3 regions of the Streptomyces sp. NPDC041122 genome follow, and region 3 is predicted to be linked to each of the others. Evidence: riboswitches for the same ligand, from Rfam matches in the RefSeq annotation. Region 3 holds a riboswitch; each other region holds the start of a gene.
What was found. Region 3 has a riboswitch for cobalamin ahead of metE (5-methyltetrahydropteroyltriglutamate--homocysteine S-methyltransferase). Riboswitches for the same ligand answer to the same signal wherever they lie in the genome.
Positions count from the first base shown of each region.

Region 1 (10,495 bases), on a different contig from region 3:
TTCTTGGCGATCGACTTGGCGGAGGCCGGCGCGGCGGCGGGAGCCGCGGCCGGAGCGGCCGCCTTCGTGGTGGTCGGGGTGGCTGCCTGGGCCGGGGCCGCGGCGAAGACCATGCCGGAGGCGGCGGCGGCGACGAGGCCGCCGGTGAGGGCCTTCTTCGGGGAAGCGATGCGGCGGATGAGCGAGGCGGACACGGAGGACCTTCCGGTGGGGGGCGGGGGAGTCGCGGTGCACGCCGTGGAACGTGGGGGACATGCGGCGGCGCCGCGTCCCCGGGGGGTCGTCGGCGCCTTGCGACTCATCCACAGAAACAGCCGGCCCCGGGTGAGTGCAATGTCCGTATTTACTAGTGGAAGTCGCATCCGCGCCGAACGTCCGTCGTGTGATGTGGCTCTCAATGTGCAGGTCGGAGGCTGTTTTGATGTGGGCACACCAATACGCGCGGTCTACGCCCCCGCTTCGTAGAGGACGAAAGACCTGTGGGCCGCCTCACGCCGACGGGGCCGCGAAATGACGCACGGCGACCGGCCGCTCACGGCTCGGGGGCGGTGAAAGTGACGGGCGCCTCGAAGGCCGCCCGGCGCGTGGCCCGGCGCAGCGCCTTGAGGACGGCGGGACCGAGCGCGAGGCTCAGCAGCACCGTGACCACGGCGCGCGGCAGGTCCCAGCCGAGCGAGGTGGCCAGGCAGTACGCGACGAACCGGCCGAGGTTGTCCGCCAGCGGGTCGCCCGGCACGAAGGAGACGCCGGTGGCCAGGCCGCCCAGGTAGGGCCAGCCCTGCAGGTTCATCACCGTGCCGTACAGCACCGAGGAGACCGCCCCGTAGACCGCGAGCAGCCACAGCTCGCGCCGTCCGCGCAGGGTGTCGGGGCCCGGCAGCAGCCCCGCGCCCATGCAGACCCAGCCCATCGACAGCATCTGGAACGGCATCCACGGCCCGACCCCGCCGGTCAGCAGCGCCGACGCGACCATCGACACCGCGCCAAGGACGAACCCGAAGCCCGGCCCGAGCACCCGTCCGCTCAGCACCATCAGGAAGAACATCGGCTCGATGCCCGCCGTCCCCGCGCCCAGCGGCCGCAGCGCGGCACCCGCCGCGGCGAGGACGCCGAGCATGGCGATGGCCTTGGCGTCGAGGCCGACGTCCGCGATCGTCGCCACCACCACGGCGAGCAGCAGCGGGAGCAGCGCCGCGAACAGCCAGGGCGCGTCCTGCGCGTGCTCGCTGAGCCCGGAGCCGCCGCCCGCCAGCAGCGGCCAGCCGAAGGCGACCACGCCGACCGCGCTGACCAGCGCGAGCGCGGCCACCGAGCGGCGGCCCAGGCGGATGGGGCGCACCTGGCCCCGGTCCTTCGCGGCGGCCGTCACGACGGGTCCGTCCCGTCCGCGTCCAGCGCCTGCCGCACCTGCGCCACGGTCAGCCACTCCTGCGGCGCCAGGATCTTCGTGACCTGCGGCGCGAACGACGGCGACGACACCACGATCTGCTCGGTCGGGCCGTCCGCGACCACCTCGCCGTCCGCGAGGATCACCACGCGGTGCGCGATCTCGGCGGCGAGCTCGACGTCGTGCGTGGCCAGCACCAGCGCGTGCCCCGCGGCGGCGAGCCCGCGCAGGACGGTGACCAGGCGGGCCTTGGCCGCGTAGTCCAGGCCGCGGGTCGGCTCGTCGAGGAGGAGCAGGGGCGGCCGCGCGGTGAGGACGATCGACAGGGCGAGCGCGAGGCGCTGGCCCTCGGAGAGGTCACGCGGATGGGTGTCGTCCGCGATGTCCGGCAGCAGCTCGCTGACCAGGGCCCGGCAGCTCCCCGGCGCGGCGTCGGCGTCGTGGTCGGCGGCCGCGCACTCGGCGGCCACCGTGTCCGCGTACAGCAGGTCGCGCGGTTCCTGGGGGACCAGGCCGACGTGCCGGATCAGCCGGCGCGGGGGCGTGCGGTGCGGGACCGCGCCGCCGACGCGGACCGTGCCGGAGGTGGGTTCGAGCAGGCCGACCAGGGTGGACAGGAGCGTGGACTTGCCGGCGCCGTTGCGGCCCATCAGGGCGACGGTCTCGCCGGGGGTCACGGTGAGGTCGACGCGGCGCAGTGCCTCGACGCGCCCGCGTCGCACGGCGAGCCGGTCGACGACGGCGGGCGCCGCCCCCTCGGCCGCGCCGCCCCCGGGCGCACGGACCTCGGCCGTACGGTTCCCGCGCGGCCGGGACCACCGCCCGGACGGCTTCCCCGCCGCCCCGCGGGCCTGCTCGGGCGGGGCCTCGCGGGCCGGCCGGGCCGCGGCGAGCCGCTCCCGGAGGGCGCCCGCCCCGCGCCGCGCGTCGCGTACGGTCAGCGGCAGCGGCGACCAGCCCGCGATCCTGCCGAGCGCGACCACCGGGGGAAAGACGGGGGAGCGGGCCATCAGCGCGGCCGGGTCGCCGAGCACCGGCGGCTCGCCCGGCGCGGCGAGCAGCAGCACCTGGTCCGCGTACTGCACCACCCGCTCCAGGCGGTGCTCGGCCATCAGGACCGTGGTGCCCAGGTCGTGGACGAGCCGCTGCAGCACCGCGAGGACCTCTTCGGCGGCGGCCGGGTCGAGCGCGGACGTCGGCTCGTCGAGGACCAGGACCCGCGGGTGCGGGGTGAGCACGGAGCCGATGGCGACGCGCTGCTGCTGGCCGCCGGACAGGGTCGCGATGGGCCGCTCGCGCAGGTCGGCGAGGCCGAGCAGGTCCAGGGTCTCCTCGACCCGGCGGCGCATCACGTCCGGGGCGAGGCCCAGCGACTCCATGCCGTACGCCAGCTCGTCCTCGACGGTGTCCGTCACGAAGTGCGAGAGGGGGTCCTGGCCCACCGTGCCGACGACGTCGGCCAGTTCGCGCGGCTTGTGGGTACGGGTGTCGCGGCCCGCCACGGTCACCCGCCCGCGCAGGGTGCCGCCGGTGAAGTGCGGCACGAGCCCGCTCACGGTGCCGAGCAGGGTGGACTTGCCGACCCCGGACGGCCCGACGAGCAGGACCAGTTCGCCCTCGGGCACGGTGAGGTCGACCCCGCGGACGGTGGGTCCGGACGCCCCCTCGTAGCGCACCGAGACATCCTCGAAGCGGATCATGAGGTCTCCTCGGAGGAAGCGGGCGGGGCGGAAGAGGGGGATGCGGGGGCGGCGGCCTCGTGCGGGGGAGGCGTCCGCCAGGCGGCGGGCGAGAGCCTCTCCGCCGGGGCGGGCTCCCGGGGCCCGGCGGTCCCGGGCTCCGGGGTCGCCGCCCTCGCCCGCCCCGCCGCACCCGCCTCGGGCGGCACCGGCGCCACGAACGCCGGCAGCAGCCCGAGCAGCACCGCGGCCGCGGGCCACAGCGGCAGCGTCGGCGCGACGAGCGGTACGACACCGGGCTGCAGGGCGGCCGGGTCGTAGGAGGCGGCCCAGATCATCAGCCCCGCCACCGCGGCCCCCGACCCGGCGACGAGCCAGGCGCGCACGCCCCACGGGTCGGGCCGGTAGCGGGTGCGCACCGAGCGGCGGCCGCCGAGGCGCAGCCCGGCGAGCGCGGCGAGCAGGCCGACGAGCAGCACGGGCAGGCCGTAGGCCGCGCCCTGCGCGGTCAGCAGACCGTACGTCCCGACGCAGACGCCCATCAGACCGCCGAGGGTCAGCACCGCCGTGGCCCTGCGCACCCCGGCGGGGACCGGCGCGGTCCGGCCGAAGCCCCGCGCGTCCATCGCCGCCGCCAGCGCCACCGACCGCTCCAGGGCGCCCTCCAGGACCGGCAGCCCGACCTGGAGCAGCCCGCGGATCCCCTTGTCGGGACGGCCGCGCAGCCGCCGGGCGGCCCGCAGCCGCTGCACGTCGGTGATGAGGTTCGGCGCGAAGGTCATCGCCACGACGACGGCGACCCCCACCTCGTACAGCGCGCCCGGCAGCGACTTCAGCAGCCGGGCCGGGCTCGCCAGCGCGTTGGCGGCGCCGACACAGATCAGCAGCCCGGCCAGCCGGATGCCGTCGTAGAGCGCGAAGGCCAGCCCCTCGGCGGTGACCCGGCCGCCGATCCGCACGCCCCTGGCCCAGTCGGGCAGCGGCACCTCGGGCAGTGTGACGAGCGTGTGCGTGCCGGGGATCGGCGAGCCGAGCACGATCGCGAAGACCAGCCGGATCGCGATGACCACGAGCCCCAGCTTCACGAACGCGCCGTACGACTTGGCCCAGGGCGCCGAGGTGCGCCGCGCCGCCACCACATAGCCCGCGACGCCGATCAGCAGTCCGATGAGCAGCGGATTGGTGGTGCGGGACGCGGCGGTGCCGAGGCCGATGGCCCACACCCACCAGGCGCCCGGGTGCAGCGCGTTGCTCCGGTGCGCCGCGGGGGCGAGGCGGCGGCGCAGCGCTCCCGGCGCGCGCCCGCCGTGGTCGTCCGTCATCGGGTCGTCCGTGTCCGTCGTCCGCGCCGCGTCAGCCGCGCCGGCGCCGGGCCTGCCAGAGGGCGGCGCCGCCCAGCAGGGCGACGGCGACGACCCCGGCGATCAGGCCGAACGAGGGCCCGCCGGCGTCGCCGTCCCGCTCGGAGGGCGCGTCGGCCGACTCCTTCTTGCCCGTGCCGTCCCCGGCGACCTGTTCCCCGCAGCCCGCCCTCGGGTAGCCGTCGATGGCGCAGAGCAGCGCCTTGCTGTCGTAGCGCAGCGGCTTCGCGACCGAGGCGAGCGCCTCCGCGCTGGTGGCGTCCGCGCCGACCTGGGCGCAGGCGGTACGCGGCTTCGGCGGCGTCTCGCCGTCGGGGGCGTCACCGGCCGTGCCGAAGTCGACGACCAGGGCGACGCGCTTGCGCCCGTCCTTCGCCGGGGTCTTCGCGCAGATGTCTTCGAAGACGGCGGCCCCGCGCGGCTTCGCGGCGTCCTTGGAGTCCTCGGAGACCGCGAAGCGGAAGCCCTGCACGGCGCCGTCCTCGGGCCGCGCGGTGCCGGGGCCCTGACTCGCGTACGTCCACCGGCCGCCGTCCCGCTCCCAGAACGACCAGTAGCGGTAGCCGGCGGCCTGGGCGGGCGCGACGGCGAGGACGCCGAGGAGCGCGGCGAGGACGGTCCCGAGCGTCAGGGCGCGGGCGCGCCGCCCGGCCCGCGCCGGGCGGCCGTGCCGCTCGCGGCCTCGCGTCACGGCTGCTTCTTCTTGCGGTTGCCGCTGTACAGGAAGCCGATGCCGATGCCGGCGACCATGCCGACGCCGATGATCCACCAGACGCTGACGCCGCCGTCGTCGTCCTTCTTGTCCTCCTCGGCCGACGCGGTGGCGGAGTCCGACGCGTCCTGCGGGGCGGGGCCCTGCGCGTTGAGCTGCTGCACGAGGTCGGCGCCGCCGAAGTCGCGGGCGTCCATGCCGGTCGCGTGCGCGGCGAAGACCAGCTGGGCGTAGGCGGCGGGGCCCGTCTCCTTCGCCCAGTCCGCGGAGTTCTTCGTCAGCCACTCGGCGGACTTCTCGGCCTGCTCCTTCTGCCCGGCGGCGGCGAGGGCGATCACGGCGTCCGCGGTGTTGCCGACGTCCGGCTGGTCGGTGGCGCCCGGCAGCGAGGAGATCAGGTGGCCGTCGGTCTTGCCGAGGGTCTTCAGGAGGTATCCGGTGCCGTTGCTCGCGGCCTGCGCGGCGGTGTCGGGCTCCGCGCACTTCGGGGCGCCGGAGACGTTCTTCTTGGCGGGCGTCACGACCAGGCCCCGGCCGAGGCTGCCGAGCACGCCGGCCGCGGTGGCGTCGGCGTTCGGCGCGAGCTTGCCGGACTTCATGTCCGCGAGGCCGAAGGCGCCGCCGTCCTTGCCGCAGTCCATCGCGAGCTCGGACAGCGCGTCGTAGGGCGACTTGCGGTCCCGGGACTTGGCGGAGGTGGGGTTCTCGCCGGCCGCGACGAGCGCGCCGACGACGATGCCGGTGGAGTTCGCGTCGGAGGGCAGCCCCGGGTTGTAGCCCCAGCCGCCGTCCTTGTTCTGCACCGACTTCAGCCACTGGACGCTCTTCTTCACCGTCGTGTCCTGGCCGCCGAGGGCGGCGAGGGCCTGCACGGCGGCGGCGGTGGAGTTACTGTCGACGGCGGTCTTGGAGTTGCACGGCTCGGTGGCGTCCGCGCGGAACGGCGCGAAGCCGCCGCTCGCGCACTGCTGCCCGGTCAGCCAGTCGACGGCCTTGGCGGCGGGCCGCACGCCCTCGGTGTGCTGGGCGAGCAGGGCGTACGACTGGCGGAAGACGCCGTCGAACTTGGGGTCCTTCTTGCCGTAGAGGCCCGAGGGGAGCGCGGTCGAGGGCTTCGGGGAGGGGGCCGCGACGGCGGCCGGTGCGGCGGCCGAGCCCAGCACGGCGACGGCGGCCAGGACCGCGGCGCTGCGACGAACGTTCATGATGGGGCGGGTTGCCTCTCCCTGCGGGGAGCGGGGCGCACGGCACCGTGCGGGCACGGCCTCCGGGCGGCTCCGGCTCCGTATACCTCGACGGTGCCGCTCACCGGGGTCCGGTGACGCGAGCCGGTCACGTTCCGCGCCGGGCATTCCGGCTCACCGAATCTGACGCTCGGCATACGGCTGCGGGTCAGCGCCGGATTCGCACCGGCTTCCCCCTGCGCGGACGTGAGGACGACTCCTTCACTCTACCGGCCGGTCCGTGTGCCCTTCGGGTCACACCGCCACGAACGTGAGCGGATCGCTCCCGGCCACGGCCTCCGCGCGCCCCAGCTTCACCAGGCGCCGGACGTGCGCCTCCGCCTCCGACACGGCGATGTTGCGCGAGCCGTAGGGGATCTCCCCCCAGGGGCGGTTCCACTCCATGCGCTCGGCGAGCTGCCAGGGGGTGAGGGGCTCGGCGAGCAGGGTGAGCAGGCCCGTCAGGCGCTCCTCGTGGTGGTCGAGGAGTTCGCGGACCCGGCCGGGGGCGTCGGTGAACGCGCGCTGGTGGGCGGGGAGCACCTCGGCGGGGGCGAGGCGCCCGACGCGTTCCAGGGAGTCGAGGTAGTCGCCGAGGGGGTCGGTCACCAGGTGGTCGTCGGGGTCCTCGTACAGGCCGATGTGCGGGGTGATGCCGGGCAGCAGATGGTCGCCGGAGAAGAGGCGGCCGTGGCCCGCGAGGCCCGCCGGGTGGTCCTCCTCCAGGTGCAGGCAGACGTGGCCCGGGGTGTGGCCGGGGGTCCACACCGCCCGAAGGCGCCGGCCCGGCAGGGCGAGGAGTTCGCCGGGTGTGATGTCCCGGTCGGGCAGCGCGGGATCGAGTCCGGGCAGCCTGCGGGGCCTGCCCTCCTCGCGGGCGCGGAGCAGCGGGGCGACGTGGTCGGCGGGGGCGCCGGCGGCGGTGAGCTTGGCCGCCATGTAGCCGTACCAGCGCTCGGGCGGGTTGGCGCGGGTGCGGCGCACGACGGAGGCGTCCGCCTCGTGCATCGCGATCCACGCGCCGGACGCCTCGCGGACCGCTCCGGAGAGCCCGTGGTGGTCGGGGTGGTGGTGGGTGATGACGACGCCGTGCACGTCGGCGACGCCCGTCCCGCAGGCGGCGAGCCCGGCGGTGAGGGCGTCCCAGGAGGTCGGGTCGTCCCAGCCGGTGTCGATGAGGACCGGGCCCGCGTCGGTGTCCAGGAGGTGGACCAGGGTGAAGCCGAGGGGGTTGTCGGGGATCGGGACCTTGATGCTCCGGACGCCGCCGCCGTGCTCGATCACCGGCGGGCCGCTCGCCTGCGTGCCGCTCACCTGCGTCATGGGCGCCTCGTCTCTGTCGCTGGTGCCGCCACTATAACTAGAACTGGTTTCAATGGTCGCCCAAGTCGACGGACTCGATGGCGAGTTGGCCCTTCCGTTCGCGGACTCCTCCAACTAGAACTGGTATCAGTTCTGAAACGGTGTCAGGAAGCGCTCCGCAGGAGGCAGTCAGCCATGACCGAGCTCGTGGAACACGGACAGCTTTTCATCGGCGGGGAGTTGGTGGACCCGCTCGGCAAGGGCGTCATCGACGTCGTCTCCCCGCACACCGAAGAGGTCTTCGCCCGCGTGCCGCACGCGGCCCCCGCCGACGTCGACCGCGCCGTCGCCGCCGCCCGGGCCGCCTTCGAGCACGGGCCCTGGCCCCGGATGACCCTGGACGAGCGCATCGAGGTCGTCACGAAGATCAAGGACGGGTTCGCGCTGCGCCACGAGGAGATCGCCCGCGTCATCAGCTCCGAGAACGGCACCCCCTACACCTCCAGCGTGATGGTGCAGGCCCTCGCCGCGATGATGGTGTGGGACGCGGCGATCACCGTCGCCCGCGACTTCACCTACGAGGAGGCGCGCGACGGAGTGCTCGGCCGCCTCCTCGTGCGGCGCGAACCGGTGGGCGTCGTCGCGGCCGTCGTGCCGTGGAACGTCCCGCAGTTCACCGCCGCCGCCAAACTCGCGCCCGCGCTGCTCGCCGGCTGCCCGGTGATCCTCAAGACCTCGCCGGAGGCGCCGCTCGACGCGTACATCCTCGCCGAGCTCGCCACCGAGGCCGGGCTTCCGGAGGGGGTGCTGTCGATCATCAGCGCCGACCGCGAGGTCAGCGAGTACCTCGTCGGGCACCCGGACGTCGACAAGGTCTCCTTCACCGGATCCGTCGCCGCCGGCAAGCGCGTCATGGAGGTCGCGGCCCGCAACCTGACGCGCGTGACGCTGGAGCTCGGCGGCAAGTCGGCCGCCGTCGTGCTGCCGGACGCCGACGCGGCGAGCGCCGTCGCGGGCATCGTGCCGTTCGCCTGGATGGTCAACGGCCAGGCCTGCGTGGCCCAGACCCGCATCCTGGTGCCCCGCACCCGCTACGACGAGTTCGCCGAGGCCTTCGCCGCCGCCGCGTCCGCGCTCAAGGTCGGCGACCCGCTCGACCCCGCCACCGAACTCGGCCCGCTCGTCGCCGAGCGCCAGCGGCAGCGCTCCCTCGACTACATCCGCATCGGCCAGGAGGAGGGCGCCAAGATCCTTGCGGGCGGCGGCCGTCCGGCCGGCATCGACCGCGGCTGGTACGTCGAGCCGACCCTCTTCGGCGACGTCGACAACTCCATGCGGATCGCCCGCGAGGAGATCTTCGGCCCCGTCATCTGCCTGCTGCCGTACGGCGACGAGAGCGAGGCGGTGAAGATCGCCAACGACTCCGAGTACGGGCTCAGCGGCAGCGTCTGGACGGCCGACGTGGAGCGCGGCATCGACATCGCACGGCAGGTCCGCACCGGCACGTACTCCGTGAACACCTTCAGCCTCGACATGCTCGGCCCCTTCGGCGGCTACAAGAACTCCGGACTCGGCCGGGAGTTCGGGCCCGAGGGATACGGCGAGTACTTCGAGCACAAGATGATCCACCTCCCGGCCGGCTACGAGGGGACGGGTGCCTGATGGGGGACCGCTGGCACGTCGAGGTCGACCGGTCGGTGTGCATCGGCTCCGGCATGTGCGTGCTCACCGCGCCCGGCCGCTTCGAGCTGGACACCGCCCGTCAGTCGCACCCCGCGGACGCCGAGACCGACGCCAACGAGAAGGTCCTGGAGGCCGCTGAGGGCTGCCCGGTCGAGGCCATCACCATCACGCTCACCGACGGTGGGGAGGTCGTGTTCCCGCCGGAGGAGTAGTCGAGGAGTAGTCACCGTCACGCCGTCAACCAGCCTGCACCCGCGCCCCGCTCATCCGATGGGGGCGCGGGTGTCGCCATTTGTCCTACCCGTCGATACCCTGATTCTCTCGAACATGAGCGAACGTGACTTTACGCATGCGTTCCGCACGGTGATGCGATGACACTCGTGACTGTTCCGCCCTCCTGCGCCCTGGAAATCTCTCTGCCACGGCCGAGCAGAGAGGGGACACCATGGACAAGCGGTACGAGGTCTACTGTCTCGCCGACAGACACTTCTACGAGACCCCGGACCGACTGTCGTCCACGGGCACCGCGAGCGCCCCGGAATTCTCCGCGGCCCGCCGCCCCGTCCCCGCCGGCTGGCGTGCCGGCCGCATGGGTGACTGGCTCTCCGTCGTCCCGGTCGACGACAGCGGAGCCTCGCTCCCCGCCCCCCAGCAGGGCTGGAAGATCCACGTCTCCGCCACCCTGGAGAACGCGGACCGCGTCGCCGGGATCGTCTGGGACTACTGCGTGCCCCGCAAGGTCCCCTTCAAGTTCGTGCCGGCCAAGCACCTGCTGCACCTGCGCAACAGCAAGTACGCCGGGCGCGACCACAGCGGCAAGGCCGTCACCGTCTACCCGGCCGACGAGAAGCAACTCCAGGAGATAGTCACCGAGTTGGGTGAGCTCCTCGACGGCTTCGAGGGCCCGTACATCCTCACCGACCTGCGCTGGCGGCAGGGCCCGCTCTACGTCAGATACGGCGCGTTCACCCGCCGCATGGTCGACAACGGCAGGGGCACCCTGGTCCCCGCCATCGAGAACGGCGCGGGCGAGCTCGTCCCCGACCCGCGCGACCCGGCCTTCAAGGTCCCCGAGTGGCTGACGCTGCCCGCCTTCCTCGAACCGGCGCTCGAGGCCCGCAACACCTCGACCGTCGCCGACCTGCCGT
Region 1 covers NZ_JBVIYQ010000001.1:212,115-222,609, reverse strand. Annotated here, with positions in the region: gene ACZ6B8_RS00960 (aggregation-promoting factor C-terminal-like domain-containing protein) at 1-194, opposite strand, end outside; gene ACZ6B8_RS00955 (ECF transporter S component) at 533-1,369, opposite strand; gene ACZ6B8_RS00950 (ABC transporter ATP-binding protein) at 1,366-3,087, opposite strand; gene ACZ6B8_RS00945 (energy-coupling factor transporter transmembrane component T) at 3,084-4,388, opposite strand; gene ACZ6B8_RS00940 (SCO2322 family protein) at 4,420-5,118, opposite strand; gene ACZ6B8_RS00935 (prenyltransferase/squalene oxidase repeat-containing protein) at 5,115-6,344, opposite strand; cobalamin riboswitch at 6,467-6,587, opposite strand; gene ACZ6B8_RS00930 (MBL fold metallo-hydrolase) at 6,618-7,685, opposite strand; gene ACZ6B8_RS00925 (aldehyde dehydrogenase) at 7,860-9,326, shown strand; gene ACZ6B8_RS00920 (ferredoxin) at 9,326-9,559, shown strand; gene lanKC (class III lanthionine synthetase LanKC) at 9,793-10,495, shown strand, end outside.
Region 1: linked by a shared signal. The riboswitch ahead of ACZ6B8_RS00935 (prenyltransferase/squalene oxidase repeat-containing protein) and the one ahead of metE (5-methyltetrahydropteroyltriglutamate--homocysteine S-methyltransferase) in region 3 are both predicted to bind cobalamin.

Region 2 (10,495 bases), 130 kb from region 3:
TCGGCCATGCGCGAGCCGATGACACCGACCGCCTCCCCCGTATCGACGGCTTCGATGGCCAGCCCGAAACAGTCGCCGTCGGAGCCGGCCACGGCCTGTTCCCTCACCCACGCGCGGAAGCTCTCGGCGGAACGGGGAGGCTGGATCACGTCCCCGAGCCCCTCCTCGTCCGCGGTGAAGCCCATGAACGCGGTCCAGTCGTCGGGTTCGATCCCCCGCAGGCGTATCCGCCCGCCCCTCCAGAACGAAGTCATCCCTCATTCGAGCACGCCGGGCCCGCCGAGGTCTTCGCGCTCGCCGATCGGGAGCCAGCTCCGCCCCGCCACCGTTCGCCCGGCCGCGGGGGCGGTCAGCCCAGGGTCGTCAGGAAGTCGTCGCAGGCCTTCGCGCATCGGCGGCAGGCTTCCGCGCAGCCGGCGGAGGCGGGGCGGAGGTCGCTGAGGGCCGCGCACCGCAGACAGGTCGCGCGGCACCATTCGACCTGCATACGGACCCGCTGTTCGTCCTGGTCGCCCTGTTCGGCGAGGACACGGGACGTCGCGTCGCACACGTCGGCGCAGGCGGTGTTGAGGCGTGACGCGTCTCCCCAGTCCGCGGGGCCCCGGCGGCCCAGGCACGCGCTGACGCACTCGTCGCAGGCCTGCGCACAGGCGAACCGGTCCTCCAAGTAGCGGACGAGGTCCTGCCGGCTGGGCTCCGCCCCCGGCTGCGGCGGGGCGGCTGGCGCGGCGACGGGCGCGTCGGATACCGCGCCCGGCACCGCGTCCACGGCCGGTGAGGGTGTCGTGGCGGTCGTCGTGGCGGTCACGGAACCCCTCCCTTCGGTCCCGCACGGGTAGCCGAGGCGCGCGGGACCAAACCCGCCGGTGCACCGGTGCGGCGCGCCCGATCCACCGCCGGCCGGCGCGGTAGAACGTCGGCATGACGACTCAGCACGGCAGCCGGGACGTACCGACCGGGGAGATCGGCGACCGCCACCCCCTGTCCTTGGTGCTCATCACCCTGACGGTGGTCAGCGGTCTCGTCGACGCCATCTGCTATCTGAGGCTCGGCCGGGTCTTCACCGCCAACATGACGGGCAACATCGTCCTCGTCGGCTTCGCCCTGGCCGGGGCGCCCGGCTTCTCCGTCACGGGCTCCCTCGTCTCGCTGGCGGCCTTCCTCCTCGGCGCCGTGGCAGCGGGACGCCTGGCCAACGCGTTCCGGGGTCGGCATCGGGTGCCGTGGGTGCGCACGGCGGTGTGGTGCGAGGCCGCGCTGCTCGGCATCGCGACGGCCGTCGCCTTCGCGGGCGGGGGAAGACCGCCGTACCCGGTGATCGCCCTGATCGCCCTCGCGATGGGGCTGCGCAACGGCACCGCGGGCCGGCTGGCCGTCCCCGCCATGAGTACGACGGTGCTGACCCGCACGTTGGCCGCGCTCGCCGCCGACTCGCGGCTCGCGGGCGGCGCCGACCGGCGCGCGGCCCGCCGGACCATCGCCGTGAGCGCGATGATCCTGGGCGCCGTCCCGGGCGCGTGGCTGGTCCTGCACCACGGAATCGGCTGGCCGCTGCTCCTCACGACCGTGGTCGTCGCGGTCACCGCGGCGGCGTACCGCGAACACGCCTGACGACGCCGTCCTGACCGCCCGTTGACATGCAGCGGGCCCCGCCGCGACGGGGGAGACACGGCGGGACCCACCAGTCGAGTGCCCGCTGGGGAGACGCTCACACCCACGAGTCGCACTGAGTTGCGAACTCAATGCCCGACGACCGTCGCCGAGGTCTCGTCCTCCGACCACGGAGGGCGCGACCCGCCCCGGTCCGGTGTCAGGCGTACGTCCGCCTGCCGCGCCGGTACGCGATCTCCCCCAGCACGATGTCCAGCATCAGGAACCCCGCGAGCGGAAGGCCCAGCAGTGGCACGAAGTAGCCGAGGACGGCGGTGATTGCCATCAGCGGCACCAGGATGTGAGGCGGTACGTTCCGCCAGGCGCCGCGCGGCACCGGCCGGCCGAACCGGGAGGCGCGGCCGCGCTGCCACCACATGCGGTACCCCCACACGATCAGCAGGATCAGGCCAAGGGCCAGCGCGGCCAGGGCGATCTGGTTGGGCAGGCCGAAGAGGGAGCCGGTGTGGGCGTCGATGCCCCAGCGCGTCAGCCGGGCGAGCACCGGGTGGTCGGCGAACCGCAGGACGTCGGTGACCTCGCCGTTCGCCGGGTTGACGGCGACGGAGTCCTGCTTCTCGGGCCAGCTGCGCCGGATCTGCTTGACGACGTACGCGGACGATCCCGTGGCGTCGGCCGGCGGGACGATTTCGACCGGGTCCGAAAGGCCCTGGCCACGGGCGGACTTCAGGACCGCGTCGAGGCCGACGTCCTTGCCGCCCGGGCCGGATCCGGCAGCGTCCGGGCCCGCCCCCGCCCTCATGTGCTCCGCGTGCTCTCCCCCGGATCCGCCGGACCTATCCGGTCCGCCGCTCTCGTCCGGTCCGATCGCTCCGGACGCCCCTGTCCCCGTCCCGTGATCGACCCTCGTCGACACCGTGGGCGTCGCCTGACCGATGGCCTCCCTGAGCTCGCTGATGCTGCCGCCCGCGTACGTCGACCACGTCAGCCCGGTCGCGGAGAGAAAGAACAGACCGAGGGCCGTCCACACGCCGACCGAACCGTGCAGCGTCAGCGTCCGGCGGCGGCCGCCGCCCTCCGTGCCCCGCACGCGCCGCCGGGACCTGCGCCGGCCGAACCACAGGACGAGGCCGCCGCCCGTGATCACCCAGAGCCAGCTGGCCGCGAGCTCGCTGTAGAGACGTCCCGGTTCGCCGAGGTGCAGGTCGCGGTGGAGGGTGTCGATCCACGTGCGCAGCGGCAGAGCGCCGGACGAGCCGTACTGTTCCAGCGCGCCGCGGACGTCACCGGTGTACGGGTTCACGAAGACGGCGAGGGTGCGGCCGGGGTCGACGCCGGGGACGCCGGACAGCAGGACGCGCGTGGTGGCACCCGCCTCCGGTGCCGGCCGGACCGCACTGACCGCGCCCTCCGGGTGCGCCTCACGGGCGGCGGCCACCTGGCGGGTCAGCGGGAGTTCGGCCGCGTCCGCGGGGACGTCGACGCGGAGTTGGTCGGCGTACACGATCTTCTCGGCCTGGTACGAACCCGCGTACAGGAGCCCCGTCACCGCTGCGACCAGCAGGAACGGGGCGATCAGCACACCCGCGTAGAAGTGCAGGCGCAGCACGAGCGGGCGCAGGGACGCCCAGCCGGACCGCCGTTCCGTGGACCGTCCCTCCGGGGCGCGCGGAGGAGTCGGTGGGGCGCTCGGCGGTTGCGGGTCGCCCTCGGTGAGGAGGGTGGGCTGGGCGGACATGTGGTGCTCTCCTGGATCGACGGGCCGCGGTCCGGCTACTGCGCCGGGCCGGTCCAGGAGTCGGACCGCAACTCCGTCGGGTTCCGTTCACCTCATGTGACGTGCGGCACCGGGCGCTGCACGGGCTCCTCTTCGGGGGCCGCCGACTTCGCCGCTCCGCCGCCGAGCGTCGTCGGCGGTCCCACGACGGCATCCGTCACGCCGCGTCCCCTTCGGACCGCTCACGGATCGCCTGCACGATCGCCGAGAAGTCCCGCCCCGCTCCGCCGTCCGCGACGAACTCCTCGTACAGCGCGGCCGCCCGCAGTCCGAGCGCGGCGTCCACGCCGGACGCGCGGGCCGCGCCGGCGGCCAGGCCGAGGTCCTTGGCCATGAGCGCGGCGGCGAACCCCGGCCGGTAGTCGCGGTTGGCCGGGCTCGTGGGGACAGGGCCCGGCACGGGGCAGTTGGAAGTGAGCGCCCAGCACTGCCCGGATGCTGTGGAAGCCACGTCGAACAGGGCCTGCGCGGTGAGGCCCAGGCTCTCGCCGAGGACGAACGCCTCGCTGACGGCGACCATCGTGATGCCGAGGATCATGTTGTTGCAGATCTTCGCCGCCTGCCCGGCCCCGGCGGAGCCGCAGTGCACCGCCCGCTTTCCCATCGCGGCCAGCAACGGTTCCGCCGCCGCGAACTCCGCGGGGCCGCCACCGGTCATGAACGTCAGGGTGCCCGCCTCGGCTCCCACCACGCCGCCGGACACCGGGGCGTCGAGGCCCCGGTGCCCCGCCGCGGCGACGGCCTCGTGGGCGGCGCGTGCGTCCGCGACGTCGATGGTGGAGCAGTCGACGAACAGCGTGCCCGGGGGCGCCGCCGTGAGCAGGCCTTCCTCACCGTAGAGGGCGAGTACGTGGCGTCCGGCGGGGAGCATGGTGATCACCACGTCGGCCTCCCGCGCGGCCGCAGTGGCGGAGGCGGCGGGCAGCACGCCCCGCTCGGCGGCGGCAGTCACGGCCTCGGCCGAGAGGTCGTGGCCGGTGACGCGGTATCCGGCCCCGACCAGGTTCGCGGCCATCGGCCCGCCCATGTGGCCGAGGCCGATGAAGGCGACGTTCCGTGCCGCCGTGGACTGTGCGGATGTCACCACGCCACCTCCTGATCCGTCGCCCCGTCTGCCAGACCCAGTTCGCGGGCCCCGAGCGGGGCGAAGAAACGTCCGACGTCACCGGCGGTCACTTCGGCGAGCGTGCCGGGGTCCCAGCGCGGCGCCCGATCCTTGTCGACGATCTGCGCCCTGATGCCCTCCACGAGGTCGGCCGAGGCGAGGGCCGCGCACGAGACGCGGTACTCCTGGTCCAACACCGCTTCCAGCGACCCCATTTCACGCGCCCGCCGCAACGCCTCCAAGGTCACCTTGAGGGCGGTCGGTGAGCGGGAGAGGAGTGTCTCGGCGGCCTCCTTCGCCGCACGCGGGCCGGCCGCCTGGAGCCGCTCGACGATCTCCTCGACCGTGTCGGCCGCGTAGCACGCGTCGATCCACCCCCGGTCTTCGATGAGTTGAGAGGGCGGGGCGTCGCACACGTACCGCGGGAGCACCTCGCGTACCGGCGCGTCGGAAAGGTCCGCCAGCAGGCGGGGCAGCGCGGACGACGGTACGAAGTGGTCGGCGAACCCGCACCTGAGCGCGTCGCCCGCCGCCACCTGGGCACCCGTGAGCGCCAGATGAGCCCCAAGGCCGCCCGGTGCGAGGCTCAGGAGGTAGGTTCCGCCGACGTCGGGCACGAAGCCGATGCCGGTTTCCGGCATGGCCACCCGGGACCTTTCGGTGACCACGCGCACGCTGCCGTGCGTCGAGATCCCCACCCCGCCGCCCATCACGAGGCCGTCCATGACGGCGACGTACGGCTTCGGGTAGTGCGCGATGCGGGCGTTGAGGCGGTACTCGGCCCGCCAGAATTCCCGGGTCGCCCCGGCGTCGCCGGTCGTGGCGTCCTCATGGATGGAGCGGATGTCGCCGCCTGCGCACAGGCCGCGCTCCCCCGCGCCGGTGAGCACGACGGTCTCGATCCCGGGGGCGTCCGCCCAGGCGGCCAGCGCCTCGTCGATACGGCACACCATGGTGTGGGTGAGGGCGTTGAGGGCCTTGGGGCGGTTGAGGACCACGTGGGCCGCGCGGCCTTCGACGCGGAGCACCACGGAGTCGTCGGCCGCGGTCATCGGACGGCCTCGGTGAGGCCGCGGGCGACGATGAGACGCATGATCTCGTTGGTTCCTTCCAGGATCTGGTGGACCCGCAGGTCACGGACGATCTTCTCGATGCCGTACTCGCTGAGGTAGCCGTAGCCGCCGTGGAGTTGCAGGGCCCGGTCGGCCACGGAGTAGCCGGTGTCCGTGGCGAACCGCTTGGCCATGGCGCACAGCTGCGGGGCCCGCGGGTCGCCCCGGTCGAGGGCGTCCGCGGCCTGGCGCACCAGCGCGCGTGCGGCGGCCAGTTCGGTGGCCATGTCGGCGAGGCGGAACCGCAGTGCCTGCGCGTCCAGCAGGGGCGCGCCGAACGCCTCGCGGTCGGCGAGGTGGGTGACGCTGCGGTGCAGTGCGCTCTGCGCGCCGCCCAGGGAGCAGGCCGCGATGCCGAGGCGTCCGCCGTTGAGGCCGGTCATGGCGATGCGGAAGCCGTCGCCCTCGGCGCCGAGGCGCCGGTCGGCGGGGATGCGCACGCCGTCGAGGATCACCTGGCGGGTGGGCTGGGCGTTCCAGCCCATCTTGCGTTCGTCGGCGCCGAAGGAGAGGCCGGGGTCGTCGCGTTCGACGACGAAGGCGGAGATTCCGCGGGGGCCCTCCTCTCCGGTGCGGGCCATGACGAGGTAGACGGCCGAGGCGCCCGCTCCGGAGATGAACTGCTTGACGCCGGTCAGCGCATAGCCGTCCCCGTCCCGTTCGGCGCGCGTCCGCAGGGCGGCGGCGTCCGATCCGGCCCCCGGCTCGGTGAGGCAGTAACTGCCCAGCGTTGCCGCGGTGCACAGGTCGGGCAGCCAGCGGGCGCGCTGCCTCTCGTCGCCGTACCGGTCGATCATCCAGGCGACCATGTTGTGGATGGAGAGGTAGCCGGCGATGGAGGGGCAGCCGGTGGCGAGGGCCTCGAACACGAGGGTTCCGTCGGTGCGGCCGAGCGCCGAACCGCCGTGTTCCTCGCGTACGTAGACGCCGCCGAGGCCCAGCGCGGCGGCCTTGCGCAGTACGTCCACGGGGAAGTGTTTGTCGCGGTCCCAGGCGACGGCGTGCGGCGCGAGGTGTTCCTCGGCGAAGTCCAGTGTGACCTCGGCCAGGGCGAGTTGGTCCTTGGTGAGGGCGGCGGGATGGTCGTTGGTGAGGGCGGCGGCCGTCGGTGTCATCGCCGTCATCCCATCGTCGGGATGGTGAAGCTCGCGCCTTCCCTGGCCCCGGACGGCCAGCGCGAGGTGACGGTCTTCGTACGGGTGTAGAAGCGCACGGCGTCGGGGCCGTGCTGGTTGAGGTCGCCGAAGCCGGACCGCTTCCAGCCGCCGAAGGTGTGGTACGCGACCGGCACGGGGATCGGCACGTTGACGCCGACCATGCCGGCGCCGACGCGGCGGGTGAAGTCGCGGGCGGTGTCCCCGTCCCTGGTGAAGAGGGCGACGCCGTTGCCGTAGGGGTGTTCGGTGGGCAGGCGCAGGGCCTCCTCGTAGTCCGCGGCACGGACCACACAGAGGACCGGGCCGAAGATCTCCTCGCGGTAGATCCGCATCCTGGGCGAGACGCGGTCGAAGAGCGTGGCACCCGCGAAGAAGCCGTCCTCGTGGCCGGGCAGGGTGACGTCCCGTCCGTCGACGACGAGTTCGGCCCCTTCGTTGACGCCGATGTCCACGTAGCGGCGGACCCGGTCGAGGGCGTCGCGGGTGACCAGCGGGCCGAAGTCCGCCTCGGGGTCGTCGGAGCGGCCGATGCGCAGCTCCGCGACGCGTTCCTTGAGGCGGGTGACGAGCGCGTCGGCGGTCTCCTCACCGACGGGCACGGCGACCGAGATGGCCATGCACCGCTCCCCCGCCGAGCCGTACCCGGCGCCGATCAGCGCGTCCACGGCCTGGTCGAGGTCGGCGTCCGGCATCACGATCATGTGGTTCTTGGCGCCGCCGAAGCACTGCGCGCGCTTGCCGTGTGCGGCGGCGCTCGCGTAGATGTGCGCGGCCACGGGCGTGGAGCCGACGAAGCCGAGCGCCTGCACGCGCGGATCCTCGATGAGGGTGTCCACGCTTTCCTTGCCGCCGTTGACCACGTTCAGGACGCCGGGCGGCAGCCCCGCCTCCAGGAACAGCTCGGCGAGCCGGAGCGGCACCGAGGGCGCGCGTTCGGAGGGCTTGAGAACGAAGGAGTTTCCGCAGGCGAGCGCGGGCGCGGCCTTCCACAGTGGGATCATCGCGGGGAAGTTGAACGGGGTGATCCCGGCGGTGACGCCGAGCGGTACGCGCAGGGAGTGCACGTCGATGCCGGTGCCGGCGTTGTCGCTGAACTCACCCTTCAGCAGGTGCGGGATGCCCGCCGCGAACTCCACCACCTCTAGGCCGCGTTGCAGGTCGCCGTGGGCGTCGGCGATCGTCTTGCCGTGTTCGGAGGAGAGCAGCCGGGCCAACGACTCCCGCTCCTGTTCGACGAGTTGGAGGAAGCGCAGCATCACGCGGGCGCGCCGCTGCGGGTTCCACTCGCCCCAGCCGCGCTGCGCCGCTTCGGCGTCGGCGATTGCCGCGGCCGTCTCGTCGCGCCCCGCCAGCGGCACGTGGGCCTGTACGGAGCCGGAGTTGGGGTCGTACACGTCGGCGAACAGCCCGGAGGCCCCGCGCACGTGCTTGCCGCCGATGAAATGTGTCAGTTCACGGACCATGAGAGCCTGCTCTCGTCAGGTGAGATCCGAAGATGGCACGGCAGGCCGACGGCACCGCCGGACAGGCGGATCGATGGGCCTGACGTGGGACGCGAAGGCCTAAGAGCCGTCGTGGAGTCGAGCGTCGGCGACGGCCGCCGCTCGCTTCGCCGGATCACCTGGGTCGTGGGTACGGACCGGTGCCATGCGTGTCTGCTCCATCCTCGTGGACAACACGGAACACCCCGCGGCCGGTATCCTGACTCCCGGATCAGCGCGCGTTCTCCCGCCTTCCCGACGGACTCGTCCGTCAGTGGCGTATCGCTCGGCGAGAACGCACTCCCCGGTCACAGTGGCGGGACCGCGCCGGATTCACACCGGCTTCCCTGCACCGCGGGCTCTGGTCACGAACATATAGTTGGACGTCCTAGTAAGTCCACCCCCGCCTTTCCGGCCACACGGGTCCGGACCGCGCGGCGGGCCGGCGGCCGAACGTGCCGCCGCGCCTTTGGGATCGTTTCTTCCTGTCGCTTCATCCCCGAAAGCGCCGTTGATGGCCGGGGCGGCCGGCAAGCGGCCTGACCGCGAACATGGCCAGAAATGATTTAACCTTCAACCTGTGCTAGTGGCATTCTTTTCAGGGCGACGCCGACCAGCATCGACGACCAGCCAACTACGCGCCTACGTACAGGAGATGACCGACATGACGCAGACACCGACGCAGATGCAGACACGGTCTGAGCCGCACGCCCAGGCCCGGTCCCTGCCCCTCCGTCTCCACCACCACGCCTGGATCACCGACGACCAGGAAGCCAACCGCCGCTTTTACGAGGACGTGATCGGCCTGCCGTTAGTGGCCACGTGGACCGAGCGCGAGGTGATGCACGGCGTCGAGCGCGCCTACAGTCACGCTCTCTACGGCCTGGCCGACGGCAGCGCGCTCGCCTTCTTTCAGTTCGCGGACCGCAACGACCAGGAGGAGTTCAGGACCAGCATCAACTCAACTCCTCTGCGCCACATAGCCTTCAAGGTCGAGGCCGGGGCACAAGAAGCCATTCGCGAGCGCGTCGAGGCGGCCGGCTCCGTGGACGCGAACCCTCACGTGATCGACCACGGCTTCTGTGTCTCGCTGTACGTCACGGACCCCAACGGGCTGATCCTGGAGTTCGCCGTCGACCACCCCGACGTGGAGAAGATCGACGTCGAGCAGCGCGCCACCGCACACGCCGACCTCGCCCGTTGGCTCGCCGGGGACCATACCAGCAACAACCGCTGGCGCTGATCCGTACCCCGTGGCGCAGGCCGAAGCGGCGCTTTTGCCTCAGACCGGGAGCGCGTAGCGGGACTGTGCGGGTCAGCTGACGCGCTGGAAGGCGCCGGCGGGTCCGATGCGGCCCCCCTGGCGGGCGTCGGCGGCGAGGTCCTCGGCGATGACGGTGATGCGGCGGACACGGCCACGCGGTAGCCCGTGCCGGCGCAGGATCCGGTAACCCACCTCGTGTCCGGGTCCTGTGGCGACCCGCTGAAGGTGGAGCGCTTCACCCTCACCCGCTCGCGCCGCACCTGACCCGGAGGAGCATCCACGCATGATCACCCGAACCGCGCTCGGCTCGCCCGGTCTCACCGTCAGCGCGATGGGCCTGGGGTGCATGGGGATGAGCGAGAGCTACGGCCCCGCCGACTGGGACGGCGGCCTGGCCACCATCGACCGGGCCCTGGAGCTGGGCGTCACGTTCCTGGACACCGCCGACGCCTACGGCACCGGGCACAACGAGGTGCTGGTCGGCCGGGCCATCCACGGCCGCCGGAACCAGGTGCAGCTGGCCACCAAGTTCGGCATCGACCGCAGTGCCGGCGACCCGGGGACGCCGCATCCGCGGTGCCCGGGACTTCGTGCTGCGCTCCTGTGACGCCTCGTTGCTGCGGCTGGGCGTCGAGACGATCGACCTGTACTACGCCCACCGGCCGCCCCAGGACGTGGAAATCGAGGAGACCGTCGGGGCGACGGCCGAGTTGGTCGCGGCGGGCAAGGTCCGCCATCTGGGCCTGTCCGAGGTCGACGGCGAGCTGCTGCGCCGGGCCCACGCGGTGCACCCGATCGCCGCGGTCCAGAGCGAGTACTCGCTCTGGACCCGCGAAGCCGAGGCGGTCACCCCGGTGATGGCAGAGCTGAGGATCGGGCTGGTGCCGTACTCGCCGTTGGGGCGGGGGTTCCTGACCGGCACCCTGGACCGCTCCACGCTGGGCGAGAGGGACTTCCGGCGCACCAACCCCCGCTTCGCCGACGAAGC
Region 2 covers NZ_JBVIYQ010000007.1:274,777-285,271, reverse strand. Annotated here, with positions in the region: gene ACZ6B8_RS25565 (GNAT family N-acetyltransferase) at 1-254, opposite strand, end outside; gene ACZ6B8_RS25560 (four-helix bundle copper-binding protein) at 350-808, opposite strand; gene ACZ6B8_RS25555 (YoaK family protein) at 922-1,611, shown strand; gene ACZ6B8_RS25550 (PepSY-associated TM helix domain-containing protein) at 1,811-3,349, opposite strand; gene mmsB (3-hydroxyisobutyrate dehydrogenase) at 3,546-4,472, opposite strand; gene ACZ6B8_RS25540 (enoyl-CoA hydratase/isomerase family protein) at 4,469-5,545, opposite strand; gene ACZ6B8_RS25535 (acyl-CoA dehydrogenase family protein) at 5,542-6,720, opposite strand; gene ACZ6B8_RS25530 (CoA-acylating methylmalonate-semialdehyde dehydrogenase) at 6,726-8,225, opposite strand; cobalamin riboswitch at 8,437-8,615, opposite strand; gene ACZ6B8_RS25525 (VOC family protein) at 8,908-9,486, shown strand; gene ACZ6B8_RS25520 (hypothetical protein) at 9,559-9,699, opposite strand; partial or broken gene ACZ6B8_RS25515 (aldo/keto reductase) at 9,791-10,495, shown strand, end outside.
Region 2: linked by a shared signal. The riboswitch ahead of ACZ6B8_RS25530 (CoA-acylating methylmalonate-semialdehyde dehydrogenase) and the one ahead of metE (5-methyltetrahydropteroyltriglutamate--homocysteine S-methyltransferase) in region 3 are both predicted to bind cobalamin.

Region 3 (10,495 bases):
GCCGTACGTGTCCTACACCCTCACGGCACACAACACCGGCCCTGAGGCGGTCAGTTCGGCCACCCTCACCGCGAAACTCCCGCGGGGCGCCACCGCCACCAACCTCGCCTCCGGGTGCACCGTGTCCGGCGCGACGGTGACGTGCGCCTACGGAGCGATCGCCGACAACGCGAGCGCGAACAAGACCTTCCGTGTCCCGCTGTCGCTGCTGACCCTCGGCCCGGTCAAGGTCACCGGCCAGCGCACGGCCTCCGCTCCCACGGACCCCGGCTCCGCCAACGACTCCGCGTCCGTGACCTGCACCGCCGTCTCCATCATCCTCGTCACCTGCCCCTGACCCCTCTGCCTCCTCCGCCCGGGCGGTGACTCCGCCCGACCGACCGCACCACAGGCCCGACTGGGGCAGCCCCAGCCGGGCCTGAGCGCGTGAAATCGTGGTCAGGTGGTACGCCGACGAGCTCCGGCCACCCCCATCGGTGCCGGAGTCCGGGAGGCCGGGCTGACCAGCACCCTCACGGCAGGGGCCGCGACGCGACGCCGTCCGGGACCGGGAGAGGGCTCCGGATTGGTCTAGTCCTTACTTGGTTCAGACCATTGACATGTATCTGATCACCGGGCTATTCCGTTAGCACCTCCCGTGCGTCACAGCTGAGTTGACGCCGCCTCACCTCTTGGATGGCCATGAGACGTATGCGCTCCCTCCGTGCCACTCTCACTGCGGTGGCCACCGCAGTGGCCGCTCTCGGTCTCACCGCGGTCTCCGGCGCCCCCGCCCAGGCCGCGACCCCGCTCCCCGCCCGCGTCTTCGCCCCCTACTTCGAGTCGTGGACCGGCGAGAGCCCCGCCCAGCTCAGCGCCCAGTCCGGTGCCAAGCACCTGACGATGGCGTTCCTCCAGACCGCGACGAAGGGCTCCTGCACCGCCTACTGGAACGGCGACACCTCGCTGCCCGTCGCTCCGGCGTCCTTCGGCGCCGACATCAAGACGATCCAGGGGCGCGGCGGGGACGTCATCCCGTCCTTCGGCGGCTACACGGCGGACACCACCGGAACCGAGATCGCCGACAGCTGTACGGACGTCGATCAGATCGCCGCCGTGTATCAGAAGGTGATCACGACCTACGACATCCCGCGGCTCGACATGGACATCGAGGTCGACGCCCTGGACAACGCGGCCGGCATCGACCGGCGGAACAAGGCGATCAAGAAGGTCCAGGACTGGGCCGCCGCGAGCGGCCGCAAGCTGGAGATCTCGTACACCCTGCCGACGACGACCCGCGGCCCGGCGGCCAGCGGTCTCGCCGTGCTCAAGAACGCGGTGGCCAACGGCGCGCGCGTCGACGTCGTCAACCTCATGACGTTCGACTACTACGACAACGCCTCCCACAACATGGCCCAGGACACCAAGACCGCCGCTCAGGGCCTGTACGACCAGCTCGCCAAGCTCTACCCGGGCAAGAGCCCCGCCCAGCTGTGGGGCATGATCGGCGTCACCGAGATGCCCGGGGTCGACGACTTCGGCCCGGCCGAGACGTTCACGCTCGCCGACGCCCGTGAGGTGTACGACTGGGCGAGCGCCAAGGGGATCAACATGATCTCCTTCTGGGCACTCCAGCGTGACAACGGCGGCTGCCCCGGCGGTGCCGCCGCGGACAACTGCTCCGGCATCGAACAGAACACCTGGGACTTCTCCCGCATCTTCGCGCCCTTCACCAGCGGCGGCACGGCGCCGAGCGACGACTTCTCGCTGACGGCGGCCCCGGAGTCCGGCACGGTCAAGGCGGGCGCCTCCACGAGCGCGACGGTACGGACGTCCGTGACCGCGGGCAGTGCCCAGAGCGTGAAACTCACCGTCAGCGGCGCGCCCGCCGGCGTCACCGCCTCCCTCAGCCCCACGTCGGTGACGGCCGGAGGAACCTCGACGCTCACCGTCGCCACGACCGCGGCGACCGTCAACGGCACGTACAAACTGGTGGTGAGCGGCGCGAGCCCGTCCGCCGCGCACTCGGCGACGTACACCCTGACCGTCACCGGCGGCAGCGGCAACCAGTGCACGGCGGCGCCCTGGGCCTCGGGCACGGTCTACACCGGCGGCCAGCAGGTGTCGCACAAGGGCCACACCTGGAAGGCGAAGTGGTGGACGACGGGCGAGGAGCCCGGCACCACCGGGGAGTGGGGCGTCTGGCAGGACCTCGGCGCCTGCTGACCCCTCGGTCGGGGAGACCGATCGTGGCGCCCCGGAAAGCCGAACGCGGCGCCCCATGAACAGGGCAGCGCGTCACCGGGCCGGCACGGCGACGGACCGTTCGCCGTGCCGACCCCGCCTGCCCATGCCCGCCCTCCCGTGGCCCACCTTGGCCATGGACGCGACAGGCGGTACCTTCAGTGGGTTATCGACGACGGCACGACGGAAGCCGGTGAGATCCCGGCACGGTCGCGCCACTGTGTGCGAAGGGTCCTCGGACCACTCGTGAGTCAGACCCGTGGCTGTCGTCCTGTGCTCCACCGAGATGGGACGCGAACTCCCGAGGAGGCCCTGCCATGGCGCAGCATGTCGCCCAGCCGACCGCCACCACCCCCGTTCTGCCGGCCAAGCTGCCGCTGAAGGCCATCGCCCCCTGGGCGGTCTTCTTCGGTGTGCTGATGCTGGTCCTGCTGTACTTCGTCGGCGCCGAACAGGGCGCCACCTCCGTTTTCAGCGGCGCGGAGGTCCACGAGTGGGTGCACGACGCCCGCCACCTGCTCGGCTTCCCCTGCCACTGATCCAGAGGAACGCCGTGCGCTCATGAATTCAACAACCGTACGAAATCTGCTCGTTCGGGGCATGCTCGCCGGCCTGGGGGCCGGCGTGCTCGCCCTGATCGTGGCCTACTTCCTCGGCGAGCCGAACGTCGATAGTGCCATCGGCTTCGAGGAGGCCCACGCCGGCCACTCCCACGGCGACGAGGTCGAACTCGTCTCCCGAGGCCTGCAGTCCACCGCGGGACTCGCCACCGGAATCCTCGTCTACGGGGTCTCCTTCGGTGGCATCGCGGCACTCGCCTACTGCTTCGCCCTGGGCCGTGTCGGCCACTTCGGCGCGCGCCCCACGGCTCTGCTGCTGTCCGGCTGCGCGCTGGTGGCGGTGTACGTCGTGCCGTTCCTGAAGTACCCGGCCAACCCGCCCGCCGTCGGCAACCCCGACACCATCGGCAAGCGGACCAGCCTGTACGTACTGATGATGGTGCTGAGCGTGCTGCTGGCGATCGGCGCGACCCTTCTGGGCAAGCGGCTCGCTCCCAGAATCGGCGACTGGTACGCGACGGTCGCGGCCGTCCTCGGCTTCGCCGCGGTGGTCGGTATCGCGTACGCCTTCCTGCCTGTCGTCAACGAGGTGCCCGAGCACTTCCCGGCCGCGCTGCTGTGGCGCTTCCGGCTGTCGGCTCTCGCGATGCAGATCACTCTGTGGGGCGGATTCGGCCTGCTCTTCGGCGAGTTGGCCGACCGCCTGCTCCGCCCGCAGGCCCACACGCCGGGCCGGGCCGTACCCGCCGGACAGTGACCACCCGGGGCCCTCACAGGCCGGGGATCGGCCGACAACCAGCCGCGGAGCCGAGTGGCCGGACGACTCCCACCGCAGCACATCAGCCTCGGCGGCCGCGAAGTCGTCGCCTTGACCCTCGACGAGTACGAGCAACTCATCGCGAGCCGACGGCAGATCGGTGGCCGGAGCGCGAAGGTACGCATCCTTGCCTCGCAGGCCAAGCGGGCCGAGCGTCCAGTGCGGGACCTGGAGGCGCTGGTCGGGACGTGCGCGGGGGCGGAGGCCAGGCCACCGGGAGATCGACCCCCAGGGGCGGGCTTCAGCCTGCGTCAGCGCAAGTTCAACGGGCGCCCCATCCGCACGTTCCACCGGCCGGACCGGCCGCTGAGCTCCGTGAGCGTCAGTGGTGTCACGTCGAGCCGCCAGAACGCGGTCGGCGGCGCGCCGGTCGCGTGGACCACCGTGGCCCGTACGACCTCCGGTTCCACGACGGCGATGACGCGTCCGCCGTCCGGCTCCGCCGACACCATGTCCAGCCAGCGCGTCACGCGTGCGCAGAAGGCGCTCACCGACTCTCCACCGGGCGGCGCGTATTCCGGATCCGTGAGCCAGCTCGCGACGGCTTCCGGTTCCCCGGCGCTCACGTCCTCCAGCGTCCTGCCGCGCCAACGCCCCATATCCATACCGGCGATCCCAGAGCTGTCGGAAATGTCGGCGGTGTCGACGGTGTCGGCGACACGACCGGTCGACGTCGGCGAGGTCGTTGCCGGGGTGAGTCCGAGCGCCTCGGCCGTCTCCCGGCACCGCGTGCTGCCGGAGGAGACGACGGTGGCGCCCGCGGGCAAGGAACCGGCCGCCGCACACGCGTCGGCCCGTCCGCCGGCGTCGAGCGGGGCGCCGTCGTCGAACCGGGCCTGACGCACCGACGCGGACATGGCGGGCGTGACGAGCAGGAGGCGGATGGTCACCGGACGTTCCTCAAGTGCCGTGCGAAACGGGCGGGTTGGGAGGCGTAGGGGCTCCGGGGGGACGCGCCGACACCGCGGTCCCGGCCGCGGTGGAACCCCTACGGCAACCGCTGTGCGCCCTCGCCGCACCGGGCCCGCAGATCGGCGATGGCGTTCTCGAAGTCGGCGAGCGACTCGAAGGCGCGGTACACGGACGCGAACCGCATGTACGCCACCGGGTCCAGCTCACTGAGCGGCTCCAGCACGGCCAATCCCACTTCGTGCGTGGACAGTTGGGCGCTGCCCGACGCCCGTACGTTCTCCTCCACCTGCTGGCCGAGCCGCTCGAGCATGTCCTCGGTGATGGGGCGGCCCTGGCACGCCTTGCGGACGCTGCTGACGATTTTGGTACGGCTGAACGGTTCGGTCACGCCGCTGCGTTTGACCACGAGCAGGGAGTAGGTCTCCACCGTGGTGAACCTCCGCTGGCAGTGCGTGCACTGCCGCCGGCGACGGATGGAGGTCCCGTCATCGGTCGACCGACTGTCGATGACGCGGCTGTCGGGGAGCCTGCAGAAGGGGCAGCACACCGTACGTGTCCTTTCCGATTCCCTCGGATGGTCAGGGTGTCTTCCGGCGTCCGGCCGACCGTGAGTGGATTCCGATGATAACCGATCTGACCTGGCTCTTTACACCAGATATACCGCTCCGTCAGGTTGTTCACTGATGGACAGTCACCAAGCCTTATCCCGCCCGGAGGCGCATCGCGCACCGGCGGCCGCGCCGATCGCGTGCGCGACCCGCACCGCGTCCGCCGTCGCCCGCACCTCGTGGACCCGCACGGCCCATGCGCCCTGATGGGCGGCGATGGCGGAGAGCGCCGCCGTCGCGGCGTCGCGTTCGCGGGCGGGTGGTGGCGTGCCGTCACCGTCGGACAGGACGCGTCCGAGGAACCTCTTCCGGGAGCCCGCGACCAGCACGGGACGGCCGAGGGAGCGGAGTGCGGCCAACTCGGCCACCAGGCGCAGGTCGTGCTCCGCTTCCTTGGCGAAACCGAGGCCCGGATCGATCACGAGACGCTCGGGAGGGATGCCGGCGCCCACGACGGCGTCGAGCCGGGCGCGCAGTTCGGCCACGACCTCGGCGACCACGTCGTGGTACACCGCCCGGCTGTTCATGTCGTGGCTGAACCCGCGCCAGTGCATCACCACGAAGGGAACGCCGCTCGCCGCCACGACGGGGAGCATCGCGGGGTCGGCGAGCCCTCCGCTGACATCGTTGACGAGGACCGCGCCCGCCGCGACCGCCCGCTCCGCGACCGTGGCACGCATGGTGTCGACGGAGACCGTGACGCCCTCGGCCACCAGGCCCCGGACCACGGGGACGACCCGTCGCAGCTCCTCGTCCTCATCGACCCGTGACGCGCCCGGGCGGGTCGACTCGCCGCCGACGTCGACCAGATCGGCGCCCTCGGCCATGAGGTCGAGCCCCCGCTTGCAGGCCGCGGGCGTGTCGAACCAGTGGCCGCCGTCGGAGAAGGAGTCCGGCGTCACGTTGACGACGCCCATGACAGCGCATCGACCCCAGTCGGGCAGTCCGTCGACCGTGTGACGGCCCGGGTGGCTGTGCATATGTGGTGTTCTCCGATGTGCCGGGGGAGGGGTGGGGCCGGGGCGCCGTCGACGCCGCGGCCCCACCTCCTCGGGGATCACGAGGCGGACAGTTCCTCGCGGACGGTCCTGGCCGCGGCGACCAGGTTCTCCAGGGAGGCACGGGTCTCGGGCCAGCCGCGGGTCTTGAGGCCGCAGTCCGGGTTCACCCAGAGCCGCTCGGCGGGGATCGCCTCAAGTCCCTTACGCAGCAGGGCCGCTGCTTCCTCGGTGCTCGGTACGCGCGGGGAGTGGATGTCGTACACGCCCGGGCCGGCCTCCCGCGGGTAGCCGTGGGCGGCGAGTTCGCGGGCGACCTGCATGTGGGAGCGGGCCGCCTCCAGGCTGATGACGTCGGCGTCCAGGTCATCGATGGCCTGCACGATGTCGCCGAACTCGGCGTAGCACATGTGCGTGTGGATCTGCGTGTCCGGCCGTACCCCGCTGGTGCTGAGGCGGAAGGACTCGGTGGCCCATGCCAGGTAGGCGGAGTGGTCGGCGGCGCGCAGCGGCAGCGTCTCGCGCAGGGCGGGCTCGTCGACCTGGATGACCGAAGTCCCGGCCGCCTCCAGGTCGTTGACCTCGTCGCGCAGGGCGAGCGCGACCTGGCGGGCGGTGTCGCCGAGTGGCTGGTCGTCACGGACGAAGGACCAGGCGAGCATGGTGACGGGGCCGGTGAGCATGCCCTTGACGGGGCGGCTGGTGAGCGACTGGGCGTACGTCGTCCAGCGCACCGTCATCGGCTCGGGCCGCGAGATGTCGCCGGCGAGGACCGGCGGGCGGACGTAGCGGGTGCCGTAGGACTGCACCCAGCCGTGCTGAGTGGCGAGGTAGCCGGTGAGCTGCTCGGCGAAGTACTGCACCATGTCGTTGCGTTCGGGCTCACCGTGCACCAGCACGTCGATGCCCGCCTTCTCCTGGAAGGACAGGACCTCGCGGATCTCGTTCCTGATGCGCTCCTCGTACCCGGCCGTGTCGATCCGCCCGGCCCGCAGGTCGGCGCGGGCGGTGCGCAGTTCGGTGGTCTGCGGGAAGGACCCGATGGTCGTCGTCGGGAGCAGCGGGAGACCGAGGGCTGCACGCTGGGCCGCCGCACGCTCCGCGTACGGCTGGGAGCGTCGGGCGTCGGCGTCCGTGACCGCGGCGGTACGGGCGCGGACGGCCGGGTCGCGGGTGATGGTGGAACCGGCGCGGGAGGCCAGGTCGGCGCGGTTCGCGGCGAGTTCGGCCGCGATGGCTTCGGTGCCCTGGGAGAGGCCGCGCGCCAGGACGGAGATCTCCCGCGTCTTCTGCCGGGCGAACGCCAGCCAGCGGGCGACCTGCGGGTCGATGTCCCGCTCCGCGGTGGCGTCCAGCGGGACGTGCAGGAGCGAGCAGGACGCGGCGACGTCCACGCGGTCGGCGAGCCCGAGGAGTGTGCCGAGGGTGGCGAGGGACCTCTCCAGGTCGTTGATCCAGATGTTGCGGCCGTTGACGACACCGGCGACCAGCCGCTTGCCGGTCAGTCCGCCGACGGCGGCGAGGTCGTCGAGGTTGGCGGCGGCCGTCTCGGTGAAGTCGAGGGCCAGGCCGTCGACGGGGGCCTTGGCCAGAATGCCGAGCGCGTCACCGAGACGACCGAAGTACGAGGCGACCAGGAGCTTGGGGCGGTCGGTGAGGGCGCCCAGGTCGCGGTAGGCGCGCTCGGCGGCGTTCAGCTCGGCCGGGGTGCGGTCCTGGACCAGGGCGGGCTCGTCCAGCTGGACCCACTCGGCGCCCGCCGCGCGCAGGTCCGCGAGCACCTCGGCGTAGACGGGCAGGAGCCGGTCGAGGAGCGTCAGCGGGTCGAAGTCGGCGGCCACACCCGGCGCGGGCTTGGCGAGCAGGAGGTACGTCACGGGGCCCACGAGGACGGGACGCGCCGTGTGCCCGATCGCGAGGGCTTCCGTCAGCTCGGCGACCTGCTTGGCGGAGTCGGCCCGGAACGCGGTGTCGGGCCCCAACTCGGGCACCAGGTAGTGGTAGTTGGTGTCGAACCACTTCGTCATCTCCAGCGGCGCCACGTCCTGCGTGCCGCGCGCCATCGCGAAGTAGCCGTCGAGGGCGTCGGCCTGTACGGCCGCGCGGTGCCGCTCGGGGACAGCGCCGACCATGACACTGGTGTCGAGAACGTGGTCGTAGTACGAGAAGTCACCGGTCGGCACCTCGTGGAGGCCGGCGTCGGCCAACTGCCGCCAGTTCGACCGGCGAAGGTCCGCCGCGGTCTCCCGGAGGGCGGCAGCGGTGACGCGGCCCTTCCAGTAGCCCTCGATGGCCTTCTTCAGCTCCCGGTTCCGGCCCTGGCGGGGGTAGCCGTACACGGTGGCTCGTGCTGCCGCGGCTGCGGGCTGCGCTGTCACGGAACTCTCCTTCGCGAGATGTGTCCTGGTTCTCCCGGAGACCGGACGGGGCGCGAAGGGACGACTGACCGGACGGACCACGCCGCGGTCGGATGCCGCGCGTGCCGCTCGATATGTACGCCGACCCGCCCACGAGGTCACCGAAAGCGCCGCACGTGATCGGTCACGTGCGGGCAACGGGCAGGTCTTCGGACTCGCGGGCACGTCACGTGTCGGCCGGACACGGGACACCTACTGGCCGTCGCTTCCCGGACCCGGTCGGGTCCAGTGCTGATGACGGCGGTCGTTCCCACTCACCGCTGCGGGGCAGTCCCGGATTCCCACCGGGTTCCCTCTTACGACGCATCCCGCCTGGCGGACGGGGCGAACCAGCTGCACCGCTCACCCTAGGCGCACGGAAACCGATCGCACACCCCGGCCCGCATTTCGACATGTGAAGCGGGTCACGAGCGTGACACCGGGTGTCATCTCGCTCCGGCACACGTGAGAGGAGTGCCGGGCGGATCACCACTCCGCCCCGCACCCCTCTCCCGCAGCAGCCGCGGGCCCCTCAGCCCGGCGGCGGACCCGGGCCCCTCAGCCCCGGTCGTAGGTGTGGAACCCGCCCCTGCTCGGCAGGTTCAAATCGCCGCGTGGTACGGCGTGTTGGGGGGGCGATGCACTCCCGCGCGGCGCGGGCTGCGACCACGACCGCCTCGCAGGCCACGGTCGTGTCCAGGCCGGTGACTCCCCAGCCATCACAGTCCCTCCGGACGGTGCACGAGATGGCGCGTGTAGGCGTCCGTGGTGAAGAAGGCGGGCAACTCCCGTGCCAGCGCGGTGCGTTCGAAGAGTCCCCGGACATCGTCGAGCGGCGCCCACGGGTACTCCGCGCCGAGGGAAGCCAGTTCGTCCTCCAGTACCTCCAGGACCCGCTCCCGGTCGACGACCCGGTGCCGCAGCCACTGCCAGATCTGTACCCGTGCGATCTCCGCCGTGGCGGCGTCCTCCATGAGCCCGTCGAGGGCGACGGCGCCCTGCCCGCGCAGCCAGGCGGCGAAGTAGCGCAGCGCCACCGCGACGTTCGTGCGCACGCCCTCCGGGGTGGGCCGGCCGCTGGTGCGCCGCACGGAAAGGAGCTGCTCCGGCCCCACCTCGACGTCGTCGCGGGTGCGGTCGAGCTGATGCGGCCGCGGTCCGAGGACACCGTCGAAGACATCCCGGCAGACGGGCACCAGAGCGGGGTGGGCGACCCGGGAGCCGTCGAAGCCGTCCTCGGCTTCACGCTCCTTGTCGAGTCGCACCTGGGCGAGGGCGGCCTGGTGTGCCTCGGCGTCCCTGCCGGGTACCTGGGCGGCCATTCCACCGATGGCGTGGGCACCGCGCCGGTGACAGGTGCGCACGAGGAGCTCGGTGTAGGCGCGCATGAAGGCTGCCGTCATGGTGACCTTGGCGCGGTCGGGCAGCAGGAAGTCGGTGCGGTGCCCGAAGGTCCTGATGAGGCTGAACAGGTAGTCCCAGCGTCCCGCGGTGAGACCGGAGCTGTGTTCGCGCAGCTCGTAGAGGATCTCCTCCATGGCGACGGCGGCCGTGACGGTCTCGATCAGGACGGTGGCCCGGATCGTGCCCCGGGGCATGCCGAGGAGTTCCTGGGCGAGCACGAACACGTCGTTCCACAGCCGTGCTTCACCCCGGCCCTCCAGCTTGGGCAGGTAGAAGTACGGACCGTGTCCGGCGTCGATCTGCCGCTGGGCGCAGTGGAAGAAGTAGAGCCCGAAGTCCACCAGCGAAGCCGGCACGGCGCGGCCGTCGATCCGCAGGTGCTCCTCGGTCAGATGCCAGCCGCGCGGACGGACGACGATGGTCGCGAGCCGCTCACCGAGCCGGTACCGCTTGCCCTTCGGAGTGGTGAAGTCGATGCGGCGCTCGATGGCGTCCAGGAGGTTCAGCTGCCCGCCGACGATGTTGTCGCAGGTGGGGGCGGTGGCGTCCTCGAAGTCCGCCATCCACACCTGAGCAC
Region 3 covers NZ_JBVIYQ010000007.1:148,605-159,099, forward strand. Annotated here, with positions in the region: gene ACZ6B8_RS25005 (beta-propeller fold lactonase family protein) at 1-337, shown strand, start outside; gene ACZ6B8_RS25010 (chitinase) at 682-2,205, shown strand; gene ACZ6B8_RS25015 (CbtB domain-containing protein) at 2,541-2,762, shown strand; gene ACZ6B8_RS25020 (CbtA family protein) at 2,785-3,540, shown strand; gene ACZ6B8_RS25025 (histidine phosphatase family protein) at 3,852-4,490, opposite strand; gene nrdR (transcriptional regulator NrdR) at 4,589-5,059, opposite strand; gene folP (dihydropteroate synthase) at 5,204-6,100, opposite strand; gene metE (5-methyltetrahydropteroyltriglutamate--homocysteine S-methyltransferase) at 6,178-8,496, opposite strand; cobalamin riboswitch at 8,659-8,885, opposite strand; gene aceB (malate synthase A) at 9,234-10,495, opposite strand, start outside.